DNA from 3 places in the Mumia qirimensis genome. Region 2 is predicted to be linked to each of the others. Evidence: riboswitches for the same ligand, from Rfam matches in the RefSeq annotation. Region 2 holds a riboswitch; each other region holds the start of a gene.
The links. Region 2 has a riboswitch for cyclic di-AMP ahead of AB3M34_RS12240 (transglycosylase family protein). Riboswitches for the same ligand answer to the same signal wherever they lie in the genome.
Positions count from the first base shown of each region.

Region 1 (9,701 bases), 680 kb from region 2:
GGAACAGGCCGACCCACACGATGTCGACGAAGTGCCAGTAGTACGACACCACGATCGCCGAGATCGCCTGCTCGTGGGTGAAACGACGCGCCATGAAGGTGCGTCCGATCACCAGGAGGAAGGCGATCAGGCCGCCGATGACGTGGATGCCGTGGAAGCCGGTGGCGAGGTAGAACGTCGATCCGTAGCCGGAGGAGTCGAGGGTCAGGCCCTCGTGGACCAGCTCGACGTACTCGAGGGCCTGACCGGCGACGAAGACGGCGCCCATGATGTAGGTCAGGGCGAACCACTCGCGCAGGCCCCACTCGCGGAACTGCCAGATCTTGCCGCTGCGGCCGACCTTGCCCTTCTCGGCCGCGAACACGCCCCACTGGCAGGTCACGGACGACAGGACCAGGATGGTCGTGTTGACCGTGGCGAACGGGACGTTCAGCTTCGCGGTCTCCAGCGCCCACAGCTCAGGACTGACCGCGCGGATCGTGAAGTACGCGGCGAAGAGGGCCGCGAAGAACATCAGCTCGCTCGACAGCCAGACAACGGTGCCGACCGTGACCTGGGAGGGTCGGTTCGGCTGCCCGTGCAGGCGGGATGCTGGGATCACAGATGTCGTCGCCACGGGTGTCATTATTAACCCCTGTTGAAGCCGGGGCATCCCCGGCCCCTGCCTCTGGCGCTGACGAGTCGCTACGATCACGCTGTGACCGATCCCAGCACCGCCGTCGCGCCCCATGACCGCTCGCCCCTGCGCGTCCTCGTCTACTCCGACGACGCCGACACGCGCATGCAGGTGACCACCGCCCTCGGACGCAGGATCCATCCCGACCTGCCGCCCGTGGAGTACGTCGAGTGCGCGACCCTGCCCGTGGTGCTGCAGCAGATGGACGCCGGCGGGATCGCGCTGGCCGTCCTCGACGGCGAGGCGACCCCGGCCGGGGGCATGGGCGTCGCGCGCCAGCTGAAGGACGAGATCTTCCGGTGCCCGCCGCTGCTGGTGCTGACGGCGCGCGAGCAGGACGCGTGGCTCGCGACCTGGTCCCGGGCCGACGGGGTGTCACCCCACCCGATCGACCCGATGAAGCTGGCCAACGCCGTCCTGGGCCTCCTGACGCCCTCCGCCGCGGCGCCGGCATGACCGAAGGCCCCCGCTGGCCGGAGATCCTCGGCCAGCTGATCGCGCACGAGGACCTGACCGGCGAGCAGACCTCGTGGGCGATGGAGGAGATCCTCTCCGGCAACGCCACGCCGGCGCAGATCGCGGGCTTCGCGGTCGCGCTGCGTGCCAAGCGGGAGACCGTCGCCGAGGTCGAGGGGCTCGCGGCGACGATGCTCGAGCACGCGTCGTTGATCGAGGTGCCCGGACGTACGGTCGACATCGTCGGCACCGGCGGCGACCGGGCCAAGACGGTGAACATCTCCACGATGTCCGCGGTCACGATGCGGGGCGCGGGCGCGCTGGTCGTCAAGCACGGCAACCGCGCGGCGTCGAGCGCGAGCGGCGCCGCCGACGTCCTCGAGCAGCTGGGCGTGCGCCTCGACCTCACTCCGGAGCGCGTGGCTGCGCTGGCGACGGAGGTCGGCATCACGTTCTGCTTCGCCCCGGTGTTCCATGCGTCGTTCCGGTTCACGGCGGCCCCCCGGCGGGAGCTGGGCATCCCGACCGCGTTCAACTTCCTGGGCCCGCTGACCAACCCGTCGAAGCCGGCGGCGATGGCGGTCGGCGTCGCCGACCCCAGGATGGCCGGCGTCGTCGCCGGTGTCTTCGCGCGCCGTGGGCTCGACGCCCTCGTGTTCCGCGGGGACGACGGCCTCGACGAGATCACCACGACGACCACGTCGACCGTGTGGGTCGTGGCAGGTCCGGACGGCGAGAAGACCGTCACCGAGCAGTCGTTTGACCCGCGTGAGGTCGGCATCGCCTTCTCGCCTGCCGAGGGGCTGCGCGGTGGCGACCCGGCCTTCAACGCCGACGTCTTCCTGCGGATCCTGGAGGGGGAGCAGGGGCCGGTCCGCGACGCTGTGGTCCTCAACGCCGCCGCGGGGCTGTCCGCCTACGAGGGAGGCGAGGACGACCTCCTGACCCGCATGGAGCGCAACATCGGCGAGGCTCGCCACGCGCTCGACTCCGGCGCGGCGCGCCAGGCGCTCGCCGACTGGGCCGAGGCCTCGCGCCGCGAGGTCTGAGCAGCGCCGCGGCTACTCGAAGTCGCCGCCGATGCTGAAGGCGGCCTCGAGATCGTGCTGCGAGTACGTGCGGAACGCGATGTGCGTCTCGGTCGAGCGGACGCCGGGCACCTTGTTGACGCGGTCGGCGACCACGTCGGCGATCTCCTCGGTGCGGCGGACGCGTACGAGGGCGATCAGGTCGATGTGTCCGGTCACCGAGTAGACCTCGCTCACACCGTCGAGGGCGGCGACCTCCTCGGCGACCTCGGGGATTCGGTCGACCTCGGCGTTGATGAACACGATCGCGGTGATCACGGGGCCTCCTGGCGGCTGCGTCGGCGTACGGGCTGCAGCCTACTCGTCATCGGCGGGGCCGGTGCTCGGTGCGCCAGCCCTCTCCGCGGGCCTCGTCGAAGGGCACGGCGACCGCCCGGGAACGCTCCGCGGCCTCGATGAGCGGGAGGTGTCGTCGGGCTCCCCGCGTGGGGCTCGCCCACACGCCGTCGAGGTCGACGAGGCGGATGCCGTCGGTCTCCAGCCACCGCAGGACGAGCTCGGACTCGGCGGCGGTCGCAGCCGGTGCCGTGTCGGGGACCACGGTCTCCGCCGTCGTGCGCAGCGCCTCGACCCAGGGTGCCGACGCGGCCGACGACGGCATGACGCCCGACGCCACGAGGCGTCCGTAGCGGATGACGTGCACCTCCCACTCGCGCCACTGGATGTCGCGGGGGAGGGCAGCGACCACCTCCGCGCACGACAAGAGCGTCGAGAGCCGCTGGCTGCGGTGGGTGGCACGCAGGAGCGTCACGAGCCTGTCGCGCTCGCGGGCGGCGTCCTCGAAGCGGCCCTGGTCGGACAGCGTGCGCATGCGGTCGGTCGACGCGTCCACGACGTCGACCGGGTCGCGGACCAGCGCCTCGCGCACACGGTCGACCTCGGCGGCGTACGACTCGGGGCTCGCGGTGCCGTCGCACGGGGACAGGCAGCTCCCCATCTCGGCGAGTGCGCACGCGCTGCGCGAAGGACGACGCGGGAGCCTGCCGGAGCACTGCCGGATCCGGAACGCCTCGTAGAGCGCTGCGGCGGCCGTCTCAGCGGTCGAGCGGCGGGTGAACGGGCCGAGGTAGTCGGCGTCCTCGTCGGTGCTGCGGACGAACGACAGGCGGGGCCACGGCTCGCGCGTGAGCTTGATCCAGGTGGCGCGCTCGGGGTGCCGCGACCGGCGGTTGTAGGGCGGCTTGTGGTGGGCGATGAGACGGAGCTCACGCACCTGGGCCTCGAGGGCCGTCGCGCAGGTGATGCCCTCGACGCGGGTCGCGAGCGCCACCATCTCGCCCATCCGGGTGCGGGTCTCGCTCGAGGTGAAGTAGGAGCGGACCCTGGCGCGGAGGTCCTTGGAGGTGCCGACGTAGAGGACGTGGTCGTTGCGGTCACGGAAGAGGTAGACGCCGGGCGAGTGCGGCAGGTGCTCAGCCAGCCGGCTCTTCTTGCGCTGGGCCGCGCTGACCCGTGAGCTGAAGGTCGCGAGCTCCTCCATCGTGGTGACGCCCATCGTGCCGAGCCGCTCGAGCAGCGCGTGAAGGACGTCGACCGTCGCGCGGGCGTCGGCGAGCGCGCGGTGGTTCGGGGTCGTGCTCGAGCGGAAGTGGCGCGCGAGCGTGCCGAGCTTGCAGTTGGCGACCTCGTCGCGGAGGAGGACACGCCGGGCGATGCGCGCCGTGTCGAGGCTCTCGAACCCCGGCCACGTCAGTTCGAGGCGCTGGGTGAAGTGCTTGAGGAACCCGAGGTCGAACGGTGCGTTGTGGGCGACGAGAACGGTTCCGCGGGCGAACTCGAGGAACGACGGGAGCGCCTCGCCGATGCGCGGTGCGGCGACCACCATCGCGTCGCTGATGCCGGTGAGGACGGTGATGAAGGTCGGGATCGGCCCCTCGGGATCGACGAGGGTCTGGAACTCACCGAGGATCTCGCCGCCACGGACCTTGACGGCGCCGATCTCGGTGATCATCGAACCCGCGGCCGCGGAACCACCTGTCGTCTCCAGGTCGACCACGCAGAACGTGACGTCCGACAGGTCGCGCCCCAGCTCGTCCAGCGTGCCCTGGACGCCCCTGATCGGTGCCGGTGACGGCGCTGGTGAGGGCAGAGCCGAGGCGGCGGCGGGGGCAGGGACCATGACCCTGACGTTAGGCGCGGGCAGTGACACGTCCGGTGCGATCGGACCCCGGCGTGTCGCCGTACGGACAATCTGTCAGAGCGGCTGCGTAGCGTCCTTGACATGGACGAATCTCGCGTGCTCCAGCAGCAGCCGGGACCGGCGACGGGCCACGGCGAGCTCTTGACCATCGACTGCGGCCGGTGCCTCGCGCGCCCGGCTGCCTGCGGCGACTGCGTCGTCACCGCGCTCCTCGGCGCTCCGGACGAGGGCGTCAGCCTCGACGCCGACGAGGGCGCGGCCCTCGAGGCGCTGAGCGCTGCCGGGCTGGTTCCACCGCTGCGCCTGGTGAATCCGGTCGACGGCGAGGTCGTCGAGGACGCCTGAGCGCTCAATTTGTGCGAGCGGCCCCACAATCTTGTCGGCCGCGTTGATTCCGCACCGGGTTGGCGCATAGGGTGAGGCTCGCGTGCCTGAGGAGTTCTCTACCCCGGAGAGCGCAGGCGCGCCGCCTAGTTCGGCCGAGATCCCCCGGATCGACGTCGGAGTCGGGGACCCAAGTTCCTGGGGTGAATCCGTCCATCGGACGGTAGGGCACGTTCTTGGCCCGAACCCGTCAGCTCACCCGGCAGGCGTCGAGAACGTGAGGAGTCCGTCCCTGTGCGGAATGGCCGAAAGCTGTCGATGAGGGCAGCCGTCGCCGCCGGATCCGGGTTGGTCCTCGCTGCCACGCTCACCGCGTCACCGAGTGCAGCGGATCCCGAGACACCGAGCCTGTCCGAAGCCAAGCGTCAGGTCGAGAAGCTGGGCCACGAGGCCGAGCAGGCCAACGAGCGCTACCTCGACCTCCAGCACGAGGTCGACGGCGCCACCAAGCAGGTCAAGAAGCTTCGCGCCGACGTCAAGGCGCAGCAGTCCGAGGTCGAAGAGGTGCGGAGCGCCTTCGCCAAGACCGTCACCGACCGCCTGGCGAGCTCGCCGATGGGACCGACGACGCAGCTCCTCGCGAGCGACGACATCGACGAGTTCCTCGACGGCCTCACCGCCATGCAGTCCTACAACACGACGCAGGCCGACCGGTTGTCCGCGTACGAGCGCGAGGCCGCCGAGCTGAAGGTGCGCCGCAAGCAGCTCTCCGCGAAGCTCGACCTCATCTCGGACGCCGAGAAGTCGATGAAGAAGGAGAAGGCCAAGCTCGACGAGAAGGTCAGCAAGGCCGAGGCACTCGTCGACAGCCTGACGCCCGTCGAGCGCGCCCAGGTGTACGACGACGACACCACGCGTGGCGACGACCGCCCGTCGACGAGCGCGCCGAAGGTCAACGCGTCGGGCCGCGCCAAGGCGGCGATCGACTTCGCCCTCGCCCAGCTCGGCGAGCCCTACTCGTACGGCGCAGCCGGCCCCGGCAGCTGGGACTGCTCCGGCCTGACCATGGCGGCGTTCGGCGCCGCTGGGGTCTCCCTGCCGCACTCCTCGTCGGCCCAGTCCGGCATGGGGTCGTCGGTGTCGCAGTCGTCGATGAGCCCTGGCGACCTGGTGTTCTACTACAGCCCGGTGAGCCACGTCGGCATCTACATCGGCGACGGCAAGCTCGTCCACGCGCCGCGACCCGGTCGCAGCGTCGAGATCGTCTCGGTCAACGTGATGCCGGTGTCCGGAGTTCGCCGCGTCGGGTGACCCGCGCCGCTTGCACCTCCGGGTGCTCGCGGCTGCTCCACACGAAGAAGAGCCACGGCCCACCTCGGTGGGCCGTGGCTCTTCTTCGTGCCGATAGAGGCGCTCACGCGTACGAGCGTGCGCGCGCCCACTCAGAGGTAGAGCGCCTCCACGTCGTCGCGGTGCTCACGCATGACCACGTTGCGCTTGAGCTTGAGAGTCGGGGTCACCTGGCCGCCCTCCTCGGTCCAGTCGATCGAGAGGATCCGGAACTTGCGGATGGACTCGGCCCGGGACACGTGCGAGTTGGCCTCGTCCACCGCAGCCTGGACAGCTGCGACGACCTCGTCGTCGTCGGCCAGCTCGGCGATCGGGGTGTCGGCGGACTTGCCGCGCTGCTCGAGCCACGGCCCGACGGCCTCCTGGTCGAGCGTGATGAGCGCCCCCACGAACGGCTTGCCCTCGCCGACGACGACCGCCTGGCTCACGAGGACGTGCGCGCGGATGCGATCCTCGAGCGCCGCCGGGACCACGTTCTTGCCGCCGGCGGTGACGATGATCTCCTTCTTGCGCCCGGTGATGGTGATGAAGCCCTCGGAGTCGATCTCGCCGACGTCACCGGTGTGGAACCAGCCGTCGGCGTCGATCGCCGCCGCCGTGGCCTCGGGGGCGTTCCAGTAGCCGCGGAACACCTGACCGCCGCGGAAGAGGAGCTCGCCGTCGTCGGCCACCCGGACCTCGGTGCCGGCGAACGGACGTCCGACCGTGCCGATCTTGGAGTCCGCCGCGGTGTTCGCGGCGAGTGCGGCCGTGGTCTCGGTGAGGCCGTACCCCTCGATCACCGGGATGCCGATCCCGGAGAAGAAGTGCGCGAGGCGCTCGCCGAGGGGTGCGCCGCCCGAGATGGCGTGCTCGACCCGGCCGCCCATCGCCGCGCGCAGCTTGGCGTAGACGAGCCTGTCGAACAGCGTGTGCTTGGCCTTGAGGACCGGGCCGACGCGCTTGCCCGCCTCGCGGGCCCGGCTGTACGTGATCGCCGTCGAGGTCGCGACGTCGAAGATCCTGCCCTTGCCCGCGGCGTGCGCGTTCTGGCTGGCGCCGTTGTAGACCTTCTCGAACACGCGCGGCACGGCCAGAATGAACGTCGGCTGGACCTCGGCGAGCTCGGGCAGCAGGTTCTTGACGTCAGGCGTGTGCGCGAGCGTGACGCCGGCACGGATCGAGCCGACCTCGATGATCCGCGCGAAGACGTGGGCGAGCGGCAGGAAGAGGAGCGTCACGGCGTCGTCGCGGTCGAACAGCTCTGGCAGGAGGTCGATCGCGTCTCCGAGCTCGAACATGAAGTTGGAGTGGGTCAGCTCGGCACCCTTGGGGCGGCCGGTCGTGCCAGAGGTGTAGATGATCGTGGCGAGGTCACCGGGGGCGACGGCCGACCGGCGAGCAGCGACGTCCTCGTCGCTGACGACGGCACCGGCCTCGACCAGCGGGTCGAGCCCGGCGTCGATGCACCAGACGTCCTTGAGGTCGCCGAGGTCAGGACGGCAGCCGTCGACGCGCTCGGCGTGGCTGGTGCTCTCGACCACGCAGCCCACCGCGCCGGAGTCCGACAGGATCCAGCTGACCTGCTCGGCCGACGACGACTCGTAGATGGGGACGGACACGGCGCCGACCCACCAGAGCGCGTAGTCGATCTGAGTCCACTCGTACCGGGTGCGGGACAGGATGCCCACCCGGTCGCCGGGCGCGATCCCGGCGGCGACGAAGCCCTTGGCCAGGGCGACGACCTCGTCGCGGAACTGCGCGATGGTCACGTCGACCCACGCACCGTCCACCTTGCGCTGGAAGCCGATCCGGTTCGGGTCGGCCTCCACCCGGACGACGACGTCGTCCGTGATGCTGCCGGTGTCCGGGACCTGGTACCTGGCTGGCGTCGCGTAGGTTCGCACTCTGCCTCCGATCGAGCGATCTGGTTTCGCCGACATCGACGAAAACCCCCTGGGGCAGGCTACATTCATCGGTCGAGACACCTGGAACGGAGACCACGATGCCGGTCGTCGATGTGATCGACCAGACGTACGTCGCGGTTCCTCCGCGTCTGCTCGTCGATGCGATGTGCTCCGAGTCCGCCTGGTCCACCGTACTGCCGAAGATCGAGCTGCGGTGTTTCGACGACCGCGGCGACCTCGGCCGCCGGTGGCGGGTGAGCGGCGAGCTCGACGGGACGGCCGAGGTGTGGCTGGAGGCGATGCCCGAGGGCACCGTCGTGCACGTCTTCCTTCAGGCCGACCCGGCGGACGCGACGACCTCGACCCGTGCGGGGCGGCGGATCGACCGGACGTACCACGAGCGCCTCAAGCGGTGGGTCACCCACGTGCGTGACTCGCTGGACGTCGGCCGCGCCGTCGGCGACGCGCCGAACCGTGCGCGATAGGGTCGGCGGAGCGGGCGCCAGCGCGCAGAGTCAGGAGGGCACTCGATGACCGACCAGACGACGAGCGACATCGTGATCGACGCCGAGCCGGGCGTGATCATGGCTGTCATCGCCGACTTCGCCTCGTACCCGTCGTGGGCCACCGGCGTGAAGGAGGCGAAGGTCGTCGAGCTCGACGAGTTCGGCGCCCGTGCCGTCGAGGTCCAGTTCGTCCTCGACGCGTCCCCGATCCGTGACACCTACACGCTCGGCTACCGGTGGGAGGACGACCGGGCCGTCGACTGGAACGTCACGCAGCCCGGTGCGATGGTCAAGGGCATCGACGGGGCTTACGTGCTCGACCCCCTCGGCGACGGTCGTACCCGCGTCACGTACCGCCTCGCCGTCGACGTCTCCATCCCGCTCCTGGGCATGCTGCGCCGCAAGGCCGAGAAGGTCATCATCGAGACCGCCCTCAAAGGCCTGAAGAAGCGCGTCGAGTCGCCGACCACGTGACGGGCCGACGTCGTACGCCCGCGCGCGTCGTCCACCGGAGGCCCGGCCCGCAGCCTGGTGCTGCCGCTCTCGCTAGGATCGGACGACGCGCGTGCGCGGCACCGACGTTTCCGGCACGAGGAGAGGCATGACGGCAGCATCGAGCGGTGATCATGTCGGTTCCCTGGTGCAGGAGGCGCTCAAGCTCGCACGCGTGCTCGCCGACCAGGCCGAGGACGGCGCGCGTCAGGCCGGCGGTCGCGCCGACCACGACCACGTGCCGCGCCCGGAGTCGTGCGACTTCTGCCCGCTGTGCCAGCTGATCACGGTGGTGCGGAGCGCACGGCCGGAGGTTGCCGAGCACCTGACGGCGGCGCTGGCGTCGCTGACGCTCGCAGCGCGTGGTGTGGTGGAGTCGTGGGGACGCCAGGAGCCACCACCGGACGACCCCGGACCGCGTGACGACGGACTGCAGAACAACGACGTGAAGGATGGACCATGGGAGTGACGGTCGGGGTCGACATCGGCGGGACGAAGATCGCCGTCGCTGTCGTCGACGAGGTCGGCACGATCATCGCTCAGGATCGGGTGAAGACGCCGGCGACGGACGCCACGCAGATCGGTGAGGCTGTCGCCCAGTCGGTCAACGCGCTCAAGAAGGACCACGACGTGGAGGCCGTCGGCGTCGGCGCGGCCGGCTTCGTCGACGCCGGGCGACGCACGGTCCTCTTCGCACCCAACATCAAGTGGGTGGACGAGCCCCTCGCCGACCGCATCGAGGCGCTCGTCGACCTGCCGGTCGTGATCGAGAACGACGCCAAC
Region 1 is NZ_CP162023.1:1,832,776-1,842,476, forward strand. It holds gene AB3M34_RS08875 (cytochrome c oxidase subunit 3) at 1-625, opposite strand, end outside; gene AB3M34_RS08880 (hypothetical protein) at 782-1,132, shown strand; gene trpD (anthranilate phosphoribosyltransferase) at 1,129-2,181, shown strand; gene AB3M34_RS08890 (Lrp/AsnC family transcriptional regulator) at 2,194-2,478, opposite strand; gene AB3M34_RS08895 (DEDD exonuclease domain-containing protein) at 2,525-4,339, opposite strand; gene AB3M34_RS08900 (hypothetical protein) at 4,442-4,705, shown strand; cyclic di-AMP (ydaO/yuaA leader) riboswitch at 4,828-4,967, shown strand; gene AB3M34_RS08905 (C40 family peptidase) at 5,003-5,995, shown strand; gene AB3M34_RS08910 (AMP-dependent synthetase/ligase) at 6,127-7,920, opposite strand; gene AB3M34_RS08915 (hypothetical protein) at 8,019-8,405, shown strand; gene AB3M34_RS08920 (SRPBCC family protein) at 8,451-8,900, shown strand; gene AB3M34_RS08925 (hypothetical protein) at 9,028-9,387, shown strand; gene AB3M34_RS08930 (ROK family glucokinase) at 9,378-9,701, shown strand, end outside.
Region 1: it holds a riboswitch for cyclic di-AMP, as region 2 does, so the genes downstream of both, AB3M34_RS08905 (C40 family peptidase) here and AB3M34_RS12240 (transglycosylase family protein) in region 2, are expected to answer to the same signal.

Region 2 (9,701 bases):
CGGTGCTGACGGCGGGCGACGAGGTCGCCGTCGGACGGTCACGGCTCGAGGTCATCCACCTCGTCGGGCACACGCCAGGGTCGATCGCTCTCCTGTACGACGACCCCGACGGCATGCCGCACCTCTTCACGGGCGACTCGCTCTTCCCAGGCGGTGTGGGCAAGACGTGGTCGCACGACGACTTCGTCAGCCTCATCGACGACGTGGAGCGCAAGGTGTTCGACCGGCTGCCCGACGAGACGTGGTTCTACCCGGGTCACGGCGACGACTCCACGCTCGGGGCGGAGCGCCCGCACCTTGCGGAGTGGCGGGAGCGCGGCTGGTAGGCGCCCCGTCGCTTGACAGGCCCACTGACCGTGGCGAGGGTTGGTTGCGGTCCGCAACCCCGACGACGTCAAGGAGACCCGCCCGTGCTTCGACGCACCGTGCTCGCACTCATCACCGCGCTCGCTGTCGTGCTGGCGACACCGACGCTCCTGTCCGCTCCGGCCGACGCCGCCGGCAAGAGGACGCAGACCTACTCGGGGTCCGGCCTGCGCGCGAGCCTCACGGTCGACTTCAAGCCCGGCTTCGAGTGGACCCTGCGCGGCTGGGTCAAGGACGTCTGCGACTCCAAGGGCCGCGGAGACGGCCGGGGTGTGTACATGGAAAACCCGGACGCCCTCGTCAAGACCAAGAAGAACGGCTGGAAGGTCGTCGGCGGCTGGTTCGGCCAGGGCAGCGACACCAACGGGTGCGGCAACGGCAAGGTCAAGATCAGCAAGCGCCGCATGACGCAGACGGGCAAGACGATGAAGTTCGAGGCCCTGCGCATCAAGGTCTGCGCACGGAAGGGCAAGAACGATCCGGCGCCGCTCTGCTACGTCCGCGTCTGGTACAACCCCTACTACTGAGCGGCCGGCCGCACGCCTGACGTCGAGGCTCAGGCTGCGACAGCGACGCCGCGGTCGGAGAGAGCGGCCAGCTCGGCCGTGGTCATCCGCAGGGTCGGGTCGCGCTCCTCCCACACCTCGTCGAGGACGTGCTCCTCGAACGCCGGGGCAGCGGGTGCCGGCGCCGAGACGACAAGCGCCTCGCATGGCTCGAGATCAGCGACGGACTCAGCGGCCGCCTCGCGGTCGGCGCGCTTCTTGGCGTGGATGACCCACAGGGTCTGCCCGCCGATCACCACCCAGATGAGGTTCGCCGCTGCCGACGGCCAGATCCCGTTGAAGGCCGCCACGCCACCCATCAAGCCGGCGCCGAGGAAGTTGGCGGACTGGTAGCGCGCCGAGGCTGCGTTCCAGCGTCCGCGGCTGACGAGAAGGTACGCGGCTGCGCCCGCGACAGCGCCGAACCACCCGAGGGCGGTGACGAAGTCGGCGACCGAGAACATGTGCGGCTCCGAAGGGGTCGTACGTGGATGAGGGGAAGGTGTCTCCGTCCGGGCCTGGCCAGCGGCGGCGACATGTCCCAGTGTGCGCGGCGAACACCTTAAGCACAATCGAGCCTTTCTTGATCAGCCATTTAGCATTGCTGAATGGCTGCCATCGATCCCCGCAGGCTCGCGTTCCTCCTCGCCGTCTACCGCACGGGCGGCATCCTGGCCGCTGCGGATGAGTTGAAGGTCACACCGTCTGCCGTGTCGCAGCAGATCGCCCGCCTCGAGTCGGAGGAGGGCCTCGACGTCCTGGTGCGCGGGCCACGCGGGGTCACCCTCACCCCGGAGGGACGCGTGCTGGCGGAGGCGGCGGAGCGGATCGAGGCCGAGCTCGTCGAGGCCCGGAAGACGCTCGCGACGATGGGTGACGACGTGTCCGGGCGGGTCGCGCTCGGAGCGTTCCAGACGTCGATCCAGGCGATCGTCGGGCCGGCTCTCGGCTCGGTGCGCGAGGACTTCCCCGGGATCGAGGTCGCCGTCACCGAGCACGAGCCCGACGACGCGCTGCGCCTGCTGCGGGCCGGTGACCTCGACCTCGTCCTGCTCGAGCAGGACGAGGACGCCCCCGGCACGACGCCCCGCGGGACTCACGACGTCATCCTGCTCGACGAGCCGTGGCGCGTCGTCATCCCCACTGCGTTCCCGACCCCGACCCAGGCCGCCGACCTCGCCGAGGCATCCTGGCTCGGAGCCGAGCGCCACACCGCGGCCGCGCGTGCGCTGGAGCGCCTCGCGGCCACGCTCGGGGGCAGACTGCGCACCGTCCACCAGGTCATGAGCTTCGAGGCGGCGTACGCCCTCGTGGCCGCCGGCGAGGGCGTGGCGCTCGTGCCGGCCCTGGCGCTGCAGCGAGGCGTACCGTCGGGCGTCGAAGTCGTGCCGCTCCCCGGCCTGGGGTCGCGCCGTGTGGTCGCGCGGCACCGGCAGAGCCGCCGCGAGCCCGGACCCGCGGTCTCGACGGTCCTCGACGCGCTCCTCGCCGCGGCCACGCAGGTCGACCTGCTCTGAGCGCGGCGTACGCCTCTACTTCGACGCACTGTGGCCGCCGGCCGACCCTGTGGCCCGACCTGGACGGAAGAGCGGACGGTCGGGGTTCGCCGGACGCAGCTTCGCGGCAGACACCCACTGCTCGACCAGCGTCCCCTCCCCCGCCGTCCCGGGCACGAACGCGACCCGCGCGACCCAACCCTGCGACTCACGCCGCCACTCGATGACGAGTCCCGGATAGGCGTCGGTCTCGTACCGGCTCAGCTGGACCCACACGTGCCGGACGCCACTGCCCCCGCCTGTCGGAGCGACGGAGCGCTCGTCGTTGCCGTAGCGTCTGTTCGTGCCCACGCGGGCAAGGATACGCCCGAGTCGAACACATGTTCGACCAACGCCATGGTTCCTCTTGCAGGGCGCATCGCACGGCACCAGAGTGGACGTGAACGCCGACGAGAGGGTCACCATGAGCGAGAGCGGCAGCGACACCGCGAGAACGGACCCCGACGGCCCGCCGGAGCTGCGGCGCTTCCTCACGCCGAAGCTGCTCCTGCTGTTCATCGTCGGCGACATCCTCGGCACGGGCGTCTACGCCCTGACGGGTCAGGTTGCCGCAGAGGTCGGGGGCGCCGCGTGGCTCCCGTTCCTCCTGGCGTTCGCCATCGCCACGCTCACCGCCTTCTCCTACCTCGAGCTCGTCACGAAGTACCCGCAGGCGGCCGGCGCGGCGCTCTACACGCACAAGGCTTTCGGGATCCACTTCCTCACTTTCCTCGTCGCGTTCGCGGTTCTGTCCTCAGGCATCACGTCGGCGTCGACAGCGTCCCGCGTCTTCTCACGCAGCCTCGACCAGGGGTTCGACCTGGGGCTGGGCGAGAACGGCATCCTGCTCGTGGCACTGCTCTTCATGCTGCTGCTCGCGGCGGTCAACCTACGGGGCGTCGCGCACGGCATCATGACGAACGTCGTCCTGACCCTCGTCGAGCTCACCGGCCTCCTGCTCGTCCTGTTCGTCGGCCTGTGGGCGATGTCGCAGGGCGACGCCGACTTCTCCCGCGTGGTCGCATTCGACACGCCGGAGGACAAGAACGTCTTCCTCGCCGTGACGACGGCGACCTCGCTCGCGTTCTTCGCGATGGTGGGGTTCGAGGACTCCGTCAACATGGCGGAGGAGACCAAGGACCCGGTCTCGACGTTCCCCCGCATCATGCTGACCGGCCTGTCGATCACCGGCCTGATCTACGTGCTCGTCTCCATCACGGCGGTCGCGCTGGTACCCGTCGGCCAGCTCGCCGCGAGCGAGACGCCGTTGCTCACCGTCGTGGAGATCGGCGCCCCCGACCTGCCGATCGACGAGATCTATCCGTTCATCACGATGTTCGCGGTCGCGAACACCGCGCTGATCAACATGCTGATGGCGAGCCGCCTGCTGTACGGCATGGCGAAGCAGCACGTCCTCCCCGCGCCGCTCGCGCACGTCGGGCGCCGGAGCCAGACCCCCTGGGTCGCCATCCTCTTCACCACGCTGCTCGCGCTCGGCCTGATCACGTACGTGTTCAACGCCAGCGACGACGCCGTCACCGCGCTCGGGGGGACGACCGCGCTGCTGCTGCTCGGCGTGTTCACGATCGTCAACATCGCGGTGCTCGTGCTGCGCCGCGACCGTGTCGACACGAACCACTTCGTCGCGCCGACGATCATCCCGGTGATCGCCGGCATCACCTCGCTCTACCTGGTGACGCCGCTGTCCGGCCGCGATGCCGAGCAGTACGAGGTCGCGGGGCTGATGCTGGGCATCGGCGTCGTCCTGTGGGCGATCACGTGGGTCATCAACCGCGCCTTCTTCGGCGAGCGCACCTACGTGAAGGACCCCGCCGACCTCGAGTGAGGTCGACGGGGTCCGTCCGGTGCTGCGTCAGCGACGGATCACCAGAAGCGCTTGCGCCACCAGCGCGGGAAGAAGCCGATCGCTCCCGCCTTGGCCACGCGCTCGCTCCTGGCGAATCCCTGCCACTTCTCGCGCTTGTGCTTGCTCGTGAGCCCGAGCTTGCGGGTACAGCCGGGCCATGCGCCCCAGCCCTGCCCCTTGAGGACCTTCTCCGCGACCGCGATCTGCTCGCGGCGCTTGGCCTTGTACGCCACCGACGCGTACTTCTTGCCCCCGTAGGCGCGCCACGTGCCGGGATTGAACTGGAGGCCGCCGTGGTAGCCGTTGCCCGTGTTGATGTGCCACCGACCGCCCGCCTCGCACTTGGCGAGACGCTCCCAGGTCCTGTCCTTGGCTGCGCTGGCCGGTGAGCTGGTGAAGACCAGCAGACCGGCGACGAGCCCCGCGAGCGCGAGCGAGATGGCGACGCCGCGCTTGGCGGCGCGCAAGACGTTGTTCATGAATGTTCCTTCACAACGCCTGAGGGGTTAGCTGTCGGGTTCGGGCCGAAGGTGCCCGGCCTTGCCGCGTGGTGCGCGACGAGGCTTCACCCCAAGGAGCCGTGGCTCCGGATATGGGTTCCCCACTCCCGCCCGTTCGATGCTCGTGGTTCGCCGGCCCCGTGACCGGCCTTCCGGGGTAGATCTCGCTCGTGGGCGGGACTCGGCGTCGAGCAAGATCCCAGTCAGACTAACCCACCCAAACAAGACATCAAGGGATAGAAGCCGCTTGGGGTGAAATAGCGCCCCCTCGACCGCGCTCGCTCCCGGCGCGGTGAGCCTGGTCCCACCGGCGACGCCTCGCGGTGAGCCTGGTCCCACCGGCGACGCCTCGCGGTGAGCCTGGTCCCACCGGCACGTGCCGCGGTGGGACCACGCTCACCGCTCTCCGGACCTCAAGGCCCGCAGGCCACCCGCACGCCAGCTGCTCGTCCACACCCGCGCGGCCGAGGTAGGCGTCCACAGCAGGAGTACGAGACACGGCGGCTTCCGTGACGTCTCGCGTGTGATGGCGGGGTGCCCGCGCCGACGCCGATTCCCGACTCGCTCCTCCACGGCCCGTTCACCCGCGCAGAGGCGAAGCGCACCGGCCTTCCGTCGAAGGCCCTCCTCGGCAAGCGGTTCACGCGCGTCCATCCGCGGGTGTGGGTCCACGTCGACCACCCGATGTCGGACCTCGACCTCATCACCGCTGCGGCGCTCGCCGCACCGTCGTACGCGAAGCTCACCGATGCCGCGCGGCTCCGAGCCCTCGGCTACGACGATCTTCCGCTGCGTCCGATCTGCTTCGTGGTCCCGGACGACCACCATGTGGCGCTGGACGGAGTCCTCGTCCACCGGACCAAGACCATGCCGCCGCTCGACGACGTCGGAGCGACGCCCGCCGCCGCGTTCATCGGGTGCTGCGCCGAGGAGCGGTTGATCGACCTGATCGCCGCCGGTGACTGGCTCGTCCGGCACGGCCATACCTCGATCGCCGCGATCGTCGAGCTCGCGGCACGCGACGACTGGCGGCCCGGCGCCGCACGAGCCCTCGAGGTCGCCCCTCAGCTGAATCCCCGCGCCCGGTCACCTCGGGAGTCCAAGCTGCGCGCCTACCTGGTCGCCGCGGGACTGCCCGTGCCGGAGGTGAACGTCGAGCTCGAGGTCGACGGCAGGATGCTCGGTTGCGTCGATCTCCTCTACCGCCGCTGGATGCTCGTCATCGAGTACGAGGGCCGACAGCACGCGGAGGACGACCACCAGTTCAACGTGGACATCAGTCGGTACGAAGGGTTCCGCGACCGCCGCGTCACGTACGTCCAGGTCACCAACGGCCGGTTCGCGAACCCGCGCGCTCTTGTGATCCTCGTGCACCAGAAGCTGGTCGCGTGCGGCTACGACGGCCCAGCACCGTCGTTCGGCCAGCGGTGGCGTGACCTGATCGCTCCCGTCCCGGGCGCGCACGCACGGCGGCGGTGAGCCAGGTCCCACCGAAACCACTTCGGGTGGGACCCAGCTCACCGCCGCATCGTGCAAGCGCTCGTGACTGCAGCCCGCGTCAGGTCTGCGGGATGTCCTCACGCTCGTCCGGGCGCTGCGGCGGCGGCTGGTTGCGCGTCTTCCACAGGCTCGCGGCCGCCGTGAACCCGAGGACCACGATGATCACCGCGAGGCTCATCAGCGTCGGGATCTCCGGCACGTCCACGTGCTCGCCACCGTTGATGAACGGCAGCTCGTTGGTGTGGAGCGCGTGCAGGGTCAGCTTGATGCCGATGAACGCGAGGATCACGGACAGGCCGAGCGAGAGGTAGACCAGGCGCTGCAGCAGTCCGCCGAGCAGGAAGTAGAGCTGACGCAGACCCATGAGGGCGAAGATGTTCGCCGTCAGGACCAGGTACGGCTCCTTGGTGATGCCGTAGATCGCCGGGATCGAGTCGAGCGCGAACAGCAGGTCCGTGCTGCCGAGCGCCAGGATCACCAGGAACATCGGCGTCAGGAACCGCTTGCCGTCGATGCGGATGGCCATCTTCATACCGTGGAACTCGTCGGTGACGCTGAAGTGGCGTTCGGCGAACCGGACGACCGCGTTGTCGCCGGCTTCCTCGTCGTCGTGGTTGCGGTAGCTCTTGACCAGGCCGTACGCGGTGTAGACGAGGAACAGGCCGAAGATGTAGAAGACCCAGCTGAAGTTGTTGATCGCGGCAGCGCCGAGCCCGATGAAGATCGCACGGAAGATCAGCGCGAGGATGATGCCGATCATCAGGGCTTCCTGCTGGTAGACCCTCGGCACCTTGAAGCTCGCCATGATGATGATGAAGATGAACAGGTTGTCCACCGAGAGGCTGTACTCGGTGAGCCAGCCGGTGAAGAACTCGAGACCGTACTGGCCGCCGTGGAAGCTCGAGACCCACACACCGAAGGCGATGGCCAGCCCGACGTACACCGAGAGGGCGAGGCCGGCCTCCTTCATGGAGGGCTCGTGCGGTCTGCGGGCGATCACGACGACATCGAAGAGGAGCACGGCGACGGTGACGCCGATCGTGATCCACCACTCGAGGGGTGTGACGTTCATACGGTGTAGTTCCTCCGGTCGGATCGGGTGTCTGAGCCGGAGGTCTCTTCCGCCGAGCAGGCATGCAGCACCTGGCACGACTCGACGCGCCGGGCCGCAGCGGCAGCCGTGATGACGACAGGTCGACGAAAGGAATACTCCCCTCCGCGCGCCATTCTGCCAGAGCGTGCACATGGCACCGGCACGCGAGATGCTCTCGGGGTGGTTGTGAAGCACCTCCGGCTGGTCGACAGGCCGGCAAGCGCGACAGCGCGCGACGCCCTGCTGAGACGCGGCAAGCGCATCGACGTCGCGACCCTGCTCGACGACGCGGTGCTCCGCGCCCAGGAGACCGACGTGCCCGGACGCGCCGCCGTCTCGGGATTCACGTGGGAGCCTCACGACTCGGGCACCGAGCTCTGGTACCCGCAGGGCGTCACGACTTCCGCGGACGCCACAGGCAGCGGGGCCGCAGGCACGAGCGGCCGCAACGTCGTGGTCGTCAGCTGGTACGCCCATGAGGGCGCGCTCCGCAACGGCGCACGCCTCACGTTCGTCGATCTCGACACCCTCCACTACCGGCACGTCCTGCTCGTCCGCGCACGGCGTACGCCGTGGGGGGTCTGCATCCTGCCGGTGCCGATCCACGCCGGCGGCATCGCCTGGTACGGGCCGTACCTGTACGTCGCGGCCACGAGGGCAGGCGTGTACGTGTTCCGCGTGGAGGACCTGCTCGAGCTGCCCCCGCGCCGCCGTAAGGGTGTCGCTGGGCGGCTCGGGTACGACATGGTGCTACCCGTGCACCACCGCCTCACGTCGCGTGGGCGCGACGCCGGCAGCCGCGTCCGCTACTCGTTCCTCTCGCTCGCGCACGGGCTCCCCGACACCGACTCGCCGCCCGCGCTGGTCGCCGGCGAGTACGGCGGTGTCGGCAAGACGCAACGGCTGTGGCGGTACGCGTTGGACCCCGAGACGCACCTCCCCCGGCGGGGCGCCGACGGGCACGCCACTCCGGACGAGCTGCATCCTGACCAGTCACCGCGGATGCAGGGAGCGACGGTCCTCGACGGCACCTGGTACGTGACGACGAGCCAAGGGCGCGGCAACGCCGGCGATCTGCTGGTCGGCGAGCCGGGGGCGTTCCGGCGGCACAAGCGCGTCCTGCCCACGGGGTGCGAGGACATCGCCGCCTGGCCGCAGCGACGCCAGCTCTGGAGCGTGACGGAGTGGCCGTGGATGCGCTGGGTGTACGCGGTCGACGCCGACGCCTGGCCGGGTCCGGTCGCGCCTCCACCGGCCGAGCAGTCGGGCGCTCGGCCTATCCCGCCCCGGCCGCCTGCATCTGGCGCAGCTCCTTCTTGAGCTCACCGATCTCGTCGCGCAGCCGCGCGGCCACCTCGAACTGGAGCTCCTCGGCGGCGGCGTGCATCTGTGTGTTGAGCTCCTGGATCAGCGCAGCGAGCTCGGAGGCCGCCATCGTCGACGTGTCGACGTGGGTGCCGTCGCCCGACGCGCCCACCAGCGGCACCGGGGACTTGCCACGCGACTGCGCCCGTCCGGAGCCCACGAGCTGCTCCAGGTCGGCGTCCTCGCGGGCCAGCATGTCGGTGATGTCGGCGATCTTCTTGCGCAGCGGCGTCGGGTTGATGCCGTGCTCGGTGTTGTATGCCACTTGGATCGCACGCCGTCGGTTGGTCTCGTCGATCGCCTGCTCCATCGACGGGGTCACCGAGTCCGCGTACATCACGACCTGGCCCGACACGTTGCGCGCCGCGCGGCCGATGGTCTGGATCAGCGAGCGGCCGGACCGGAGGAAGCCCTCCTTGTCGGCGTCGAGGATCGCGACCAGGCTCACCTCGGGGAGGTCGAGGCCCTCGCGGAGCAGGTTGATGCCGACGAGGACGTCGTACTCGCCCATCCGCAGCTCGCTGAGGAGCTCGACCCGCCGCAGCGTGTCGACCTCGCTGTGGAGGTATCGGGTGCGGAGGCCCGCCTCCAGCAGGTAGTCGGTGAGATCCTCGGCCATCTTCTTGGTGAGCGTGGTGACCAAGACGCGCTCGTTGCGCTCGACCCGGCCACGGATCAGGTCGATCAGGTCGTCGATCTGGCCCTTCGTCGGCTTCACGATGACCTCGGGGTCGACCAGCCCAGTGGGGCGGATGATCTGCTCGACGATGTCGCTCGGGTCCTCGACCTTGGACATCTCGTACGGGCCGGGCGTCGCCGAGAGGTAGACGGTCTGGCCGATGCGCTGGAGGAACTCCTCCCACTTCAACGGGCGGTTGTCCATCGCGCTCGGGAGGCGGAAGCCGTGCTCGACGAGGGTCCGCTTGCGGG
Region 2 is NZ_CP162023.1:2,511,530-2,521,230, forward strand. It holds gene AB3M34_RS12210 (MBL fold metallo-hydrolase) at 1-326, shown strand, start outside; gene AB3M34_RS12215 (hypothetical protein) at 411-893, shown strand; gene AB3M34_RS12220 (hypothetical protein) at 923-1,375, opposite strand; gene AB3M34_RS12225 (LysR family transcriptional regulator) at 1,520-2,428, shown strand; gene AB3M34_RS12230 (hypothetical protein) at 2,444-2,758, opposite strand; gene AB3M34_RS12235 (APC family permease) at 2,871-4,292, shown strand; gene AB3M34_RS12240 (transglycosylase family protein) at 4,331-4,792, opposite strand; cyclic di-AMP (ydaO/yuaA leader) riboswitch at 4,795-4,944, opposite strand; gene AB3M34_RS12245 (hypothetical protein) at 5,348-6,292, shown strand; gene AB3M34_RS12250 (TerC family protein) at 6,372-7,385, opposite strand; gene AB3M34_RS12255 (hypothetical protein) at 7,587-8,726, shown strand; gene uvrB (excinuclease ABC subunit UvrB) at 8,683-9,701, opposite strand, start outside.

Region 3 (9,701 bases), 1.0 Mb from region 2:
ACGGAGGGATCGTCTGCACGTCGTCGAACGCCGAGACAGTGCTGCGCTGGGCGTTCGACCGAGGCCAGCGCGTCCTCTTCTTCCCCGATCAGCACCTCGGCCGCAACACCGCGAAGGCGATGGGGGTCAGCCTCGACGCGATGCCGATGTGGAACCCGCGCAAGCCCCTCGGGGGCAACGACGAGCAGACCCTCCTCGACGCGAAGGTCCTGCTCTGGCACGGGTTCTGCTCGGTCCACAAGCGCTTCACCGTCGCGCAGATCGAGAAGGCACGTGCCGATCACCCCGACGTCCGGGTGATCGTCCACCCGGAGTGCCCGATGCCGGTCGTGGACGCCGCCGGCGAGGCGGGCTCGACCGACTACATCCGCAAGGCGGTCCAGGCCGCGCCGGCAGGCACGACCTTCGCGATCGGCACGGAGATCAACCTCGTGCAGCGGCTCGCTGCGGAGCACCCCGAGCACACGATCTTCTGCCTCGACCCGGTGGTGTGCCCGTGCTCGACGATGTACCGGATCCACCCCGGCTACCTCGCCTGGGTGCTCGAGAGCCTCGTCGAAGGGCGGATCGAGAACCGGATCCAGGTCGACGTCCGGGTCTCCGACGGAGCTCACGTCGCGCTCGAGCGCATGCTCGCCGCCCGTCCGCCGGAGCAGCGGTGAGCGCCGTGCGTCGCCGCGTCGTGGTCGTCGGCAGCGGCATCGCCGGCATGACCGTCGCGGTCGAGGCCAGCGCCGAGCACGACGTCGTGCTGATCACCAAGGGCGCCCTGGGTGAGGCGACGACGCGGTACGCACAGGGCGGCATCGCGGTCGTCCTCGACGCGGCCGCGCGGCCCGGCGTCGACGACTCGGTGTCCGCGCACGTGGCAGACACGGTCTCCGCCGGAGCCGGCCTGGTCGACCCGACGGTCGCCGAGACGGTCTGCGGCGACGGTCCGGACGCGGTGTCGGCGCTGATGCGCTGGGGCACGCGGTTCGACCGTGTCGACGGGCGGCTCGCGCTGGGCCTCGAGGCAGCGCACTCGGCGCCGCGCATCCTGCACGCCGACGGGGACGCGACCGGGGCGGAGATCGTCCGAGCGCTCGCGGCGAAGGTGCGTTCCGGCGCGGTCGTCGTCCGGGAGCAGGCCCTCGTGACCGACCTCGTCGTCCGAGACGGTGCGGTGACAGGCGTGGTCTGCGTCGGCGTCCCCAGTGGACTCCCGTGGACGATCGACGCCGACGCGGTCGTCCTGGCCACCGGTGGTGCCGGCCAGCTCTACGCCCACACCACCAACCCGCTGGTCGCGACCGGCGACGGGCTGGCTCTCGCGCTGCGCGCAGGCGCCGTCGTCGCCGACCTCGAGATGTACCAGTTCCATCCCACCCGTCTCGCCGTCCCGGGCGGCGGCCTGATCTCCGAGGCCGTACGCGGAGAGGGAGCCGTCCTGCGCGACACCGCCGGTCGGCGGTTCATGACCGAGGTCCACCCCGACGCCGAGCTCGCCCCCCGCGACGTCGTCGCCCGGGAGATCGCCCGCGTCATGCGCGAGCAGGGCGGTACGCCCGTGCTCCTCGACGCGACGGCGCTCGGCGCCGACTTCCTCGCCCGCCGGTTCCCGGGTCTCGACGCGCGCTGCCGGGCGCACGGGCTCCGCTGGGACCGCGAGCCGATCCCGGTCACCCCGGCCGCGCACTACTTCATGGGCGGTGTCCGGACCGACCTCGCGGGGCGGACGAGCCTCCCCGGCCTGTACGCCGTCGGCGAGGCCGCCTGCACCGGGCTGCACGGTGCCAACCGCCTCGCCTCCAACTCGCTGCTCGAGGGTGCGGTGACCGCGCTGCGCTGCGTGCCGGCGCTCGGTGCCCCTGCCCCGGCGGTCTTCGAGGGGGAGCCGACACCGTACGCGCCGGCCCCCGTCTCCGAGGACGCCCAGCCGATGGAGCGGGCGGAGCTCCAGGAGATCATGTGGACCGCCGCCGGCCTGGTCCGGGACGGTGCGACGCTGAGCGCCGCGTCGGACACCCTCGCGGGGTGGACGACGGCCGACGACAGGACGGCTGCGTCGTACGAGGACGCCAACCTCCTGGAGGTCGCCCGGCTGGTGGTCGCTGCCGCGCTCGCCCGCACGGAGTCGCGCGGCGCGCACGACCGCCGCGACTTCCCCCGTCGCGACCCCGCCTTCGACCGGCACCTCTCGTGGGTGCGCAAGGGAGACCACGCATGCTGACCGACGCCGTCATCGCCACCGCCGTGGCCGCTGCACTGCACGAGGACGCCCCGTGGGGCGACGTCACCGGCGAGGTGCTGGTCCCCTCCGACGCGGTCGCGTCGGCGCGGATGGTCGCTCGACAGCCCGGTGTGCTGGCCGGCGTCGGGGTCGTGGCGGCGACGTTCACCGCCGTCGACCCGACGATCGCCGTGCGGCCCGAGCGCGAAGACGGCGACGGTCTCGTCGCCGGCACCGTGGTCGCGACGATCGTCGGACCGGCACGCGGCGTGCTGCGCGCAGAGCGCGTCGCGCTCAACTTCGCCCAGCGGATGTCCGGCATCGCCACCGCGACCCGCGCCTACGTCGACGCCGTCGCCGGCACCGGCGTCCGCATCGTCGACACCCGCAAGACGACGCCGGGCCTGCGAGCGTTCGAGCGGTACGCCGTACGCTGCGGCGGCGGCCACAACCACCGCTACTCCCTGTCGGACGCCGTGATGGCCAAGGACAACCACCTCGCCGTCCTCGGCGACGACCCCGAGCGCATCACCGCGGCCCTGCGCGCTGCACGTGCGGCGCTCCCGCACACCGTCCACCTGGAGGTCGAGGTGGACCGGCTCGACCAGCTCGACGCGGTCCTCGCCGCCGGCGTCGACACGGTCATGCTCGACAACTTCTCGCTCGAGGACCTCCGTACCGGCGTCGAGAAGGTGGACGGCCGGGCCCTGGTCGAGGCCAGCGGCGGCATCACCCTCCCGGGGATCCGCGACGTGGCCGAGACCGGGGTCGACCTCATCTCGGTCGGGGCTCTCACCCACAGCGTGACGGCGCTCGACCTGGGGCTGGACGTCGAGGTGGCGGTCTGAGTGCGCTACCTCGACGCGGCCGCGACGACGCCCGTACGCCGGGAGGTGCTGGAGGCGATGTGGCCGTTCCTCACCGGGGAGTTCGGCAACCCCTCGAGCCACCACGCGCTCGGTGACGCGGCCGCGCGGGCGCTCGAGTCCGCCCGGCGCGACGTCGCCGCCGCCGTGGGCGGACGCGCCGCGGAGATCGTCTGGACCTCCGGCGGCACCGAGGCCGACAACCTCGCCCTGAAGGGGCTCGCCCTCGCCCGGCCGCGCGGCCGCCACGTGGTCACCTCACGCATCGAGCACCCGGCGGTTCTGGAGGCGTGCGGCTACCTCGAGCGCCACCACGGGTTCCGCGTCGACCACCTCGACGTCGATGCGCGAGGCGTCGTAGACCTCGATCAGGCCCAGCGGTTGATCGGTCCGGAGACGGCGGTCGTCTCGGTCATGCTGGCCAACAACGAGATCGGGACGCTCCAGCCCGTCGTGGAGCTCGCCGAGATCGCCCGGCGTCACGGGGCGCTGGTGCACACCGACGCGGTCCAGGCGATGGGCGCGGTCGCGGTCGACGTGGCCGATCTCGGCGTCGATGCACTCTCGCTGAGCGGCCACAAGCTCGGGGCGCCGAAGGGGAGCGGAGCGCTGTGGGTACGCCGCGGGTTGGCGCTCGAGCCGCTGGTGCACGGGGGAGGCCAGGAGCGCGGTCGTCGTTCGGGCACGGAGAACGTCGCGGCCGCGGTCGGCCTCGCCGCGGCGTTGTCGCTCGCGATCGAGGTGACGCCGCACGGGCCACGTCCCCGTGGACCGGTCGCGGACCTTGCCCGGGCCCGTGACGAGTTCGTCCGCGAGGTCCTGGCCGGTGCCGAAGGCGCCTTCCTGACGGGCGACCCTGTACGCCGCCTCCCCGGCCACGCCTCGTTCTGCTTCCCCGGCACGGCGGGAGAGGCCGTGCTGCTCGGTCTGGAGCAGGACCACGGCATCGTGTGCTCGAGCGGTTCCGCCTGTGCGGCTGGCTCGGACGACGCTTCGGAGGTGCTGCTCGCGCTGGGGATCGAGTCGGAGGTGGCTCGTACGGCGGTGCGCTTCACCGCGTCAACGCCTGCGGACCTCGAGGGGGTCGCGGCGGCGGTGGTGGACGCCGTACGCGGGGTCCGTTCACTCGCAGGCTGACGGTCGACCCGGACGGTTTGTCCACTCTGTGGCGGTTCGGCTCGCTTCCGGCCCGACCTCTTGTTATCGTCCTGTGACGCTATCGAGATAAATCGTGATCATCGTCACGGGCTGCCTCGTAGATCCCTGTGATAGCAGGCTTCGACCGCTGGACGTGTGCCCAAGAACATGGTGGGTGACATTCGACCGGTTTGAGCCCTTGGGAGAGATTGCCTACTGTTGCCCGCGGCCCGGATTCGGCCACACAACCGCATATGGGGTCAGACCGGGACGCGACCGGGTCGGACCGCACAACTGAACATCGTGTGTGGGAAACGCCGAACCCTGCCCGCCTGCACACGCCCCCTTTCACCGACACACCGACGGGCAGGAGCGGAGGAACCAACTCTGCACGAAGACCGCTCGCGGTCATGCGTGCTCGGGGTGAAGTCCTTTCACAGGGCAGGGCCATCCTTCGGCCCTAATCCGACAGCTCACTTCGCAGGCGTGGAAGGGAAACCCCACACAACATGCTCGCGACCCCCCGGATGCGGCGCCTCGTTGCGCTGCCTATCGCATCGCTCGCTGCCCTCGCCATGGTCTTCACGACCGGCCAGTCCGCCAGCGCTGCCACCTCCACCACCACGACCAAGACGGCGACCGCCTCGAAGCTCAAGGCCTCCACGGCCAAGCAGCTGAGGCAGGCCAGGGCCAAGCAGCGCCGTGCGAACCGCATCGGCACCGCCGCCCGCGTCGCCGCTCGCCAGAAGGGCGATCCGTACCGCTACGGCGCCAGCGGCCCCGGCGCGTTCGACTGCTCGGGCCTGACGTCGTACTCGTTCCGCAAGGCCGGGATGAAGCTCCCGCGCACCGCGAACTCCCAGTACCAGCGCGTCCGCAAGATCAAGAAGCGCAACATCCGCAAGGGCGACCTCGTCTTCTTCGGTGGATCCCGCAAGTACCACGTGGGCATCTACTGGGGGAAGGGTCGCATCCTCCACTCGCCGTACTCCGGCAGCCGGGTGAAGGTCGAGCGGATCTGGACCCGCGGCTGGTCCGCGGGCACGCTCCGCCTCCGCGGCTGATCCGACCCGTACATCACGACACGGCAGGGCCGGTGCCTCGAGGGGCACCGGCCCTGCTTCACCATGGGAGCATGCCCGTGAGCACTCACCCCCGAACCGCGGTCCGCGCGACGCTCGTCGCCGCAGCCCTCCTCCTCGCCGCTGCCTGCTCGGGCGGAGGCGACGAACAGCCTGCCGCGAAGCCCACCACGGCGGCCACACCGGACGCGAGCCGCAAGGCCGCGACCCTGGTCCGCGCGAACCCCTTCACGGGCATCGCGTCCGAGAAGGGGCTCCCCGACCACCCCTCGTTCCTCGTCAAGATCGAGAACACCGACGCCGGTGCGCCGCAGTACGGGCTCTCGCGGGCCGACCTGGTGGTCGAGGAGCTCGTCGAGGGCGGGCTCACCCGCCTCGCCGCGATCTTCTACTCGCAGACGCCGTCGAAGGTCGGGCACGTACGCTCCACCCGCACGACCGACATCGCGCTCGTCAAGCCGACCGGCGGACACCTGATCGCCTCCGGCGGTGCGGGTGTCGCGGTCCGCAAGATCAAGGGCGCCGGGGTCGACTTCCACAGCGAGGACACCGGCAACCTGCCGCTCACGCGCGACCCCGCCAAGAACGCTCCGTACGACCGGCTGCTCGACCTCGACGCCTACGCCGAGAAGTACACGTCGGCGAAGGCTGCAGTCCCTCCGCCGTACCTGACCTTCGGTCCCCAGCCGACCCCGGGCACCCGCAAGGCCACCGCCTTCTCGGTGCGGTTCTCCGCGGGCACGGCGACGCGCTGGCAGCTCGAGTCCGGCCACTACCGCCGGGTCAACGGCCACGCGGAGAAGGGCAAGGACTTCAAGCCCGACACCGTCCTCGTCCTCTACACGCGACAGGGCGACGCCGGCTACCGCGACCCTGCCGGCAACCCTGTCCCCGAGACGGTGTTCACCGGCAGCGGGAAGGCCGCCGTGCTCAGCGGTGGCAGGATGCTCGACGCGCGCTGGAGCAAGAAGAACGCGTCCGCGCCGATCACGCTCGTCGCGGGCGGCAAGCCCGTGACGCTGAAGCCGGGCAAGGTCTTCATCGAGCTCGTCCCGCAGGGCAACGGCGGCGTCTCCGTGACCGCGCGCTGACGCGAGGAACGTCACAGCCGCCGACCCGTGGTTCGGCGGCGAGCGTCGCCTAGCATTCACGGCAGAGCTTCGGTCCTGCCCGGCCGTCCCTCCCTCCAGTGCCGGGTAGGGCCGTTCTCTCTGTCCGGGGTCGGTCGCGTCCCCGGACCGGCTTCGAGGGCCCGCTAGGACTTCGGGCCCTGCTCGCCCAGCGCCTCGAGCTCCTCGCCCAGTGCCTCGTCGATCGCGTGCGCCAGCTCGTCGCGGAACACCGCGACGACCGCCTGCGCGGCCACGGGGAGCAGGTTGGCGATGGCGGTGACGATCTCCTGCCAGCGCTCGTCCGGCATGCCCTCCTGCACGAACGGCTGCCAGATGTCGTCACGGACCCGCTGGACAAGGTCGTCGGCGACCGCACGGAGCGGCGGTGTCATCGCGGGGAGCAGCTCCAGGACCGTGTCCGGGCGCAGACCGAGCGAGATCGCCGAGGCGCCCGCGCGGACGACCTCGGGGTGGTGCACCTCGAGGGTGTCGTCGTCGACGATCGTGGCGAGGCCACGCTCGACGAGCCGTTCGGCGAGGTCGGCGTCGCGGGGGATCCCGGCGAGCGCGGTGAGCCCTGCGCGCGACATCAGCTCGCTCTCGGGCTCGCGAGCCAGCGGCGAGTCGAGCACGGTGATCAGGTCGAGCGCGTAGTCGGCCGTCTTGGGGGTCTTGTCCAGAAGTGCCTTCTCGACCGCCTGGAGGGTGAACCCCCGCTCGAGCAGCGTCCGGACGAGCGTCAGCTGGTTGACGTGCGACTGCGAGTAGTAGCCCGTCCTGCCCTCCAGCCTCGGCGGAGCGAGAAGACCTCGGCTCGCGTAGGCGCGGACGTTGCGCACGGTCATGCCGACGCGGGATGCGAGCTCGTCGACGGTGAGCTCGTCGACGGTGACCTCGCCGGAAGGCTGCACGTCGACAGCGGGCTCGGCATCGTGGTGGGTCTCGGGCATGTCGTCCTCTGGTCGCGGCCGGTTTCGTCATCCTAGGCCCTGGATCACCCGTGAGGGCGCCACCACGGCGTACGCTGAGGTACGGCTGCTCGTGACGTGAGGAGGGGCGATGACCGAGTACGAACCCGCGGAGACGCCCGATGAGCTCTCGCCGCGACACCGGTCGTACCGAGGGCGTCTGCTGGTCGCCACGCCGCTTCTCGGTGGAGGCCCGTTCTACCGCTCGGTGGTGGTCCTGCTCGACCACGACGGAGGCGGCGCGCTCGGCGTGATCATCAACCAGCCGTTGGACGCAGCCGTCGCCGACATCCTTCCCGAGTGGTCGACGGTCGTGTCGAGCCCGACGGCGGTGTTCTCGGGTGGGCCGGTCTCCTCGGACTCCGCGCTCGCGGTCGGCGTCCTTGCCCCGGGTGACACTCCGCCCGTCGGCTGGCGGGAGATGTACGACGGGGTCGGACTGGTCGACCTCGACCTCCCCGCGCGCGCCGCGGATGCCGGTCTCCGCGGGGTCCGGGTGTTCGCCGGCTACGCCGGCTGGAGCCCGGGGCAGCTCGAGGGCGAGATCGCCGAGGGCTCGTGGGTGGTCGTGGACGCTTTCGACGACGACCTTCTCTCACCGAATCCCGAGGCGCTCTGGAGGCAGGTCCTTCGGCGTCAGGGCGGCGATCTCGCGATGTTGTCAACCTTCCCCGACGACCCTCAGCACAACTGATCGACTAGGGCGCAGCCCGCGCCTGGCATAGACTGCCGGGGTGTCGACGACCTTCAGCCCCGGAGCCCAGACGTCATCCGACGTCCGCACTCAGCCGCGTCTCGACGATGGCGACCACGAGCGCTTCTCGCACTACGTCCCGAAGGACAGGCTCACCGAGGCGATGATCGAGGGCACGCCGGTCGTGGCGCTCTGCGGGAAGGTGTGGGTGCCCAGCCGCGACCCGCAACGGTTCCCCGTGTGCCCGGAGTGCAAGGAGATCTGGGAGTCCCTGAAGTCGGGCGACTCCGGTGACGATGCCTGACCGCCGCCGGCGGGTGCACACTCGCGCGTACGGCGTCGGGCTGCTCGCAGCTCTCCTGGTGGCCGGGCTTTTCTCGGCCACGTCGTCCGCTGCTGCTCGGCAGCCGGCGACGGCCGACTCAGACGGGCGCCTCGGGGCCACGACGCCCCGAGCACATGCTTCCGACGACTGCGACCCCGCAGAAGCGCTCGCAGCCCGCGCGATCAAGGGCGTCGACGGAGTCGTGCGCGGTCCCGAGCCGTCCGCAGCGACGATCGAGGCGTACGAGCGTGACTTCGCACGGAGAGCGGCGGCGCTCGACGCCGCCAGGACGGGCTCAGGAGACAAGGGCGACGCAGGCGACGCGCCGCGCCGCATCACGGTGAACGTCTACGCCCACGTGATCAAGCCGTCGGCCGGCAGCAAGACCGTCAGCCGCGCCAAGGTCCGCCGTCAGATCAAGATCGTCAACCGCGCGTTCGCCGGCAAGCAGTGGGGGCCGGCGCGCACGACGCGCATCCGCTTCAAGCTCAAGAGCACCGGCTACACCGTCAACCGCGCGTGGTACTACGCCGGTCTCGGCTCGAAGGAGTCGCGGCAGATGCGCAAGGCGCTCCACCGCGGCAAGAAGCGCACCCTCAACCTCTACATCGGTGCGCCGACCGTGCAGGGCGACCTCCAGGTCCTCGGCTACGCGACCTTCCCGCAGCGGCCCGCGAGCAAGCTCGCGACGGACGGTGTCGTGATCCACCGCGGGACCCTGCCGGGCGGCGGGTTCCGCCGCTACAACAAGGGCGACACCGCGGTGCACGAGATCGGGCACTGGCTCGGGCTCTACCACACGTTCCAGGGCGGGTGCGGCAAGAAGGGTGACCGGGTCGCCGACACGCCCCGCGAGCGGATCCCGAGCTTCGAGTGCCCGCGCGGACGCGACACCTGTCCGAGCCCGGGGGAGGACCCGATCCACAACTTCATGGACTACTCCTACGACCGGTGCATGCACCACTTCACGGCCGGTCAGACCGAACGCATGCGCAAGCTGTGGCGGGTGTATCGCCGCTGATGTCCGGGGCCGCACACCTCCCTCCGGCCTATCCAGATCGTGCAGCATGGGGCACCGCCCCGAAGCTTCGCGCGTGGCAGGCCGACGCGATCTCGCATTACGCCGAGCGCAATCCACGTGACTTCCTCGCGGTGGCGACGCCCGGCGCCGGCAAGACGACCTTCGCTCTGACGGTCGCCGCCCAGCTGCTCGAGCGCCGCGTCGTCGAGCGGATCATCGTCGTCGCACCCACCGACCACCTCAAGACGCAGTGGGCCGAGGCGGGCGCCCGTGCCGGCATCCCG
Region 3 is NZ_CP162023.1:3,542,910-3,552,610, reverse strand. It holds gene nadA (quinolinate synthase NadA) at 1-662, shown strand, start outside; gene nadB (L-aspartate oxidase) at 659-2,212, shown strand; gene nadC (carboxylating nicotinate-nucleotide diphosphorylase) at 2,206-3,060, shown strand; gene AB3M34_RS17210 (cysteine desulfurase family protein) at 3,061-4,215, shown strand; cyclic di-AMP (ydaO/yuaA leader) riboswitch at 4,555-4,717, shown strand; gene AB3M34_RS17205 (C40 family peptidase) at 4,725-5,279, shown strand; gene AB3M34_RS17200 (DUF3048 domain-containing protein) at 5,351-6,388, shown strand; gene AB3M34_RS17195 (MerR family transcriptional regulator) at 6,553-7,359, opposite strand; gene AB3M34_RS17190 (YqgE/AlgH family protein) at 7,469-8,071, shown strand; gene AB3M34_RS17185 (DUF3039 domain-containing protein) at 8,112-8,375, shown strand; gene AB3M34_RS17180 (zinc metalloprotease) at 8,368-9,417, shown strand; gene AB3M34_RS17175 (DEAD/DEAH box helicase) at 9,417-9,701, shown strand, end outside.
Region 3: it holds a riboswitch for cyclic di-AMP, as region 2 does, so the genes downstream of both, AB3M34_RS17205 (C40 family peptidase) here and AB3M34_RS12240 (transglycosylase family protein) in region 2, are expected to answer to the same signal.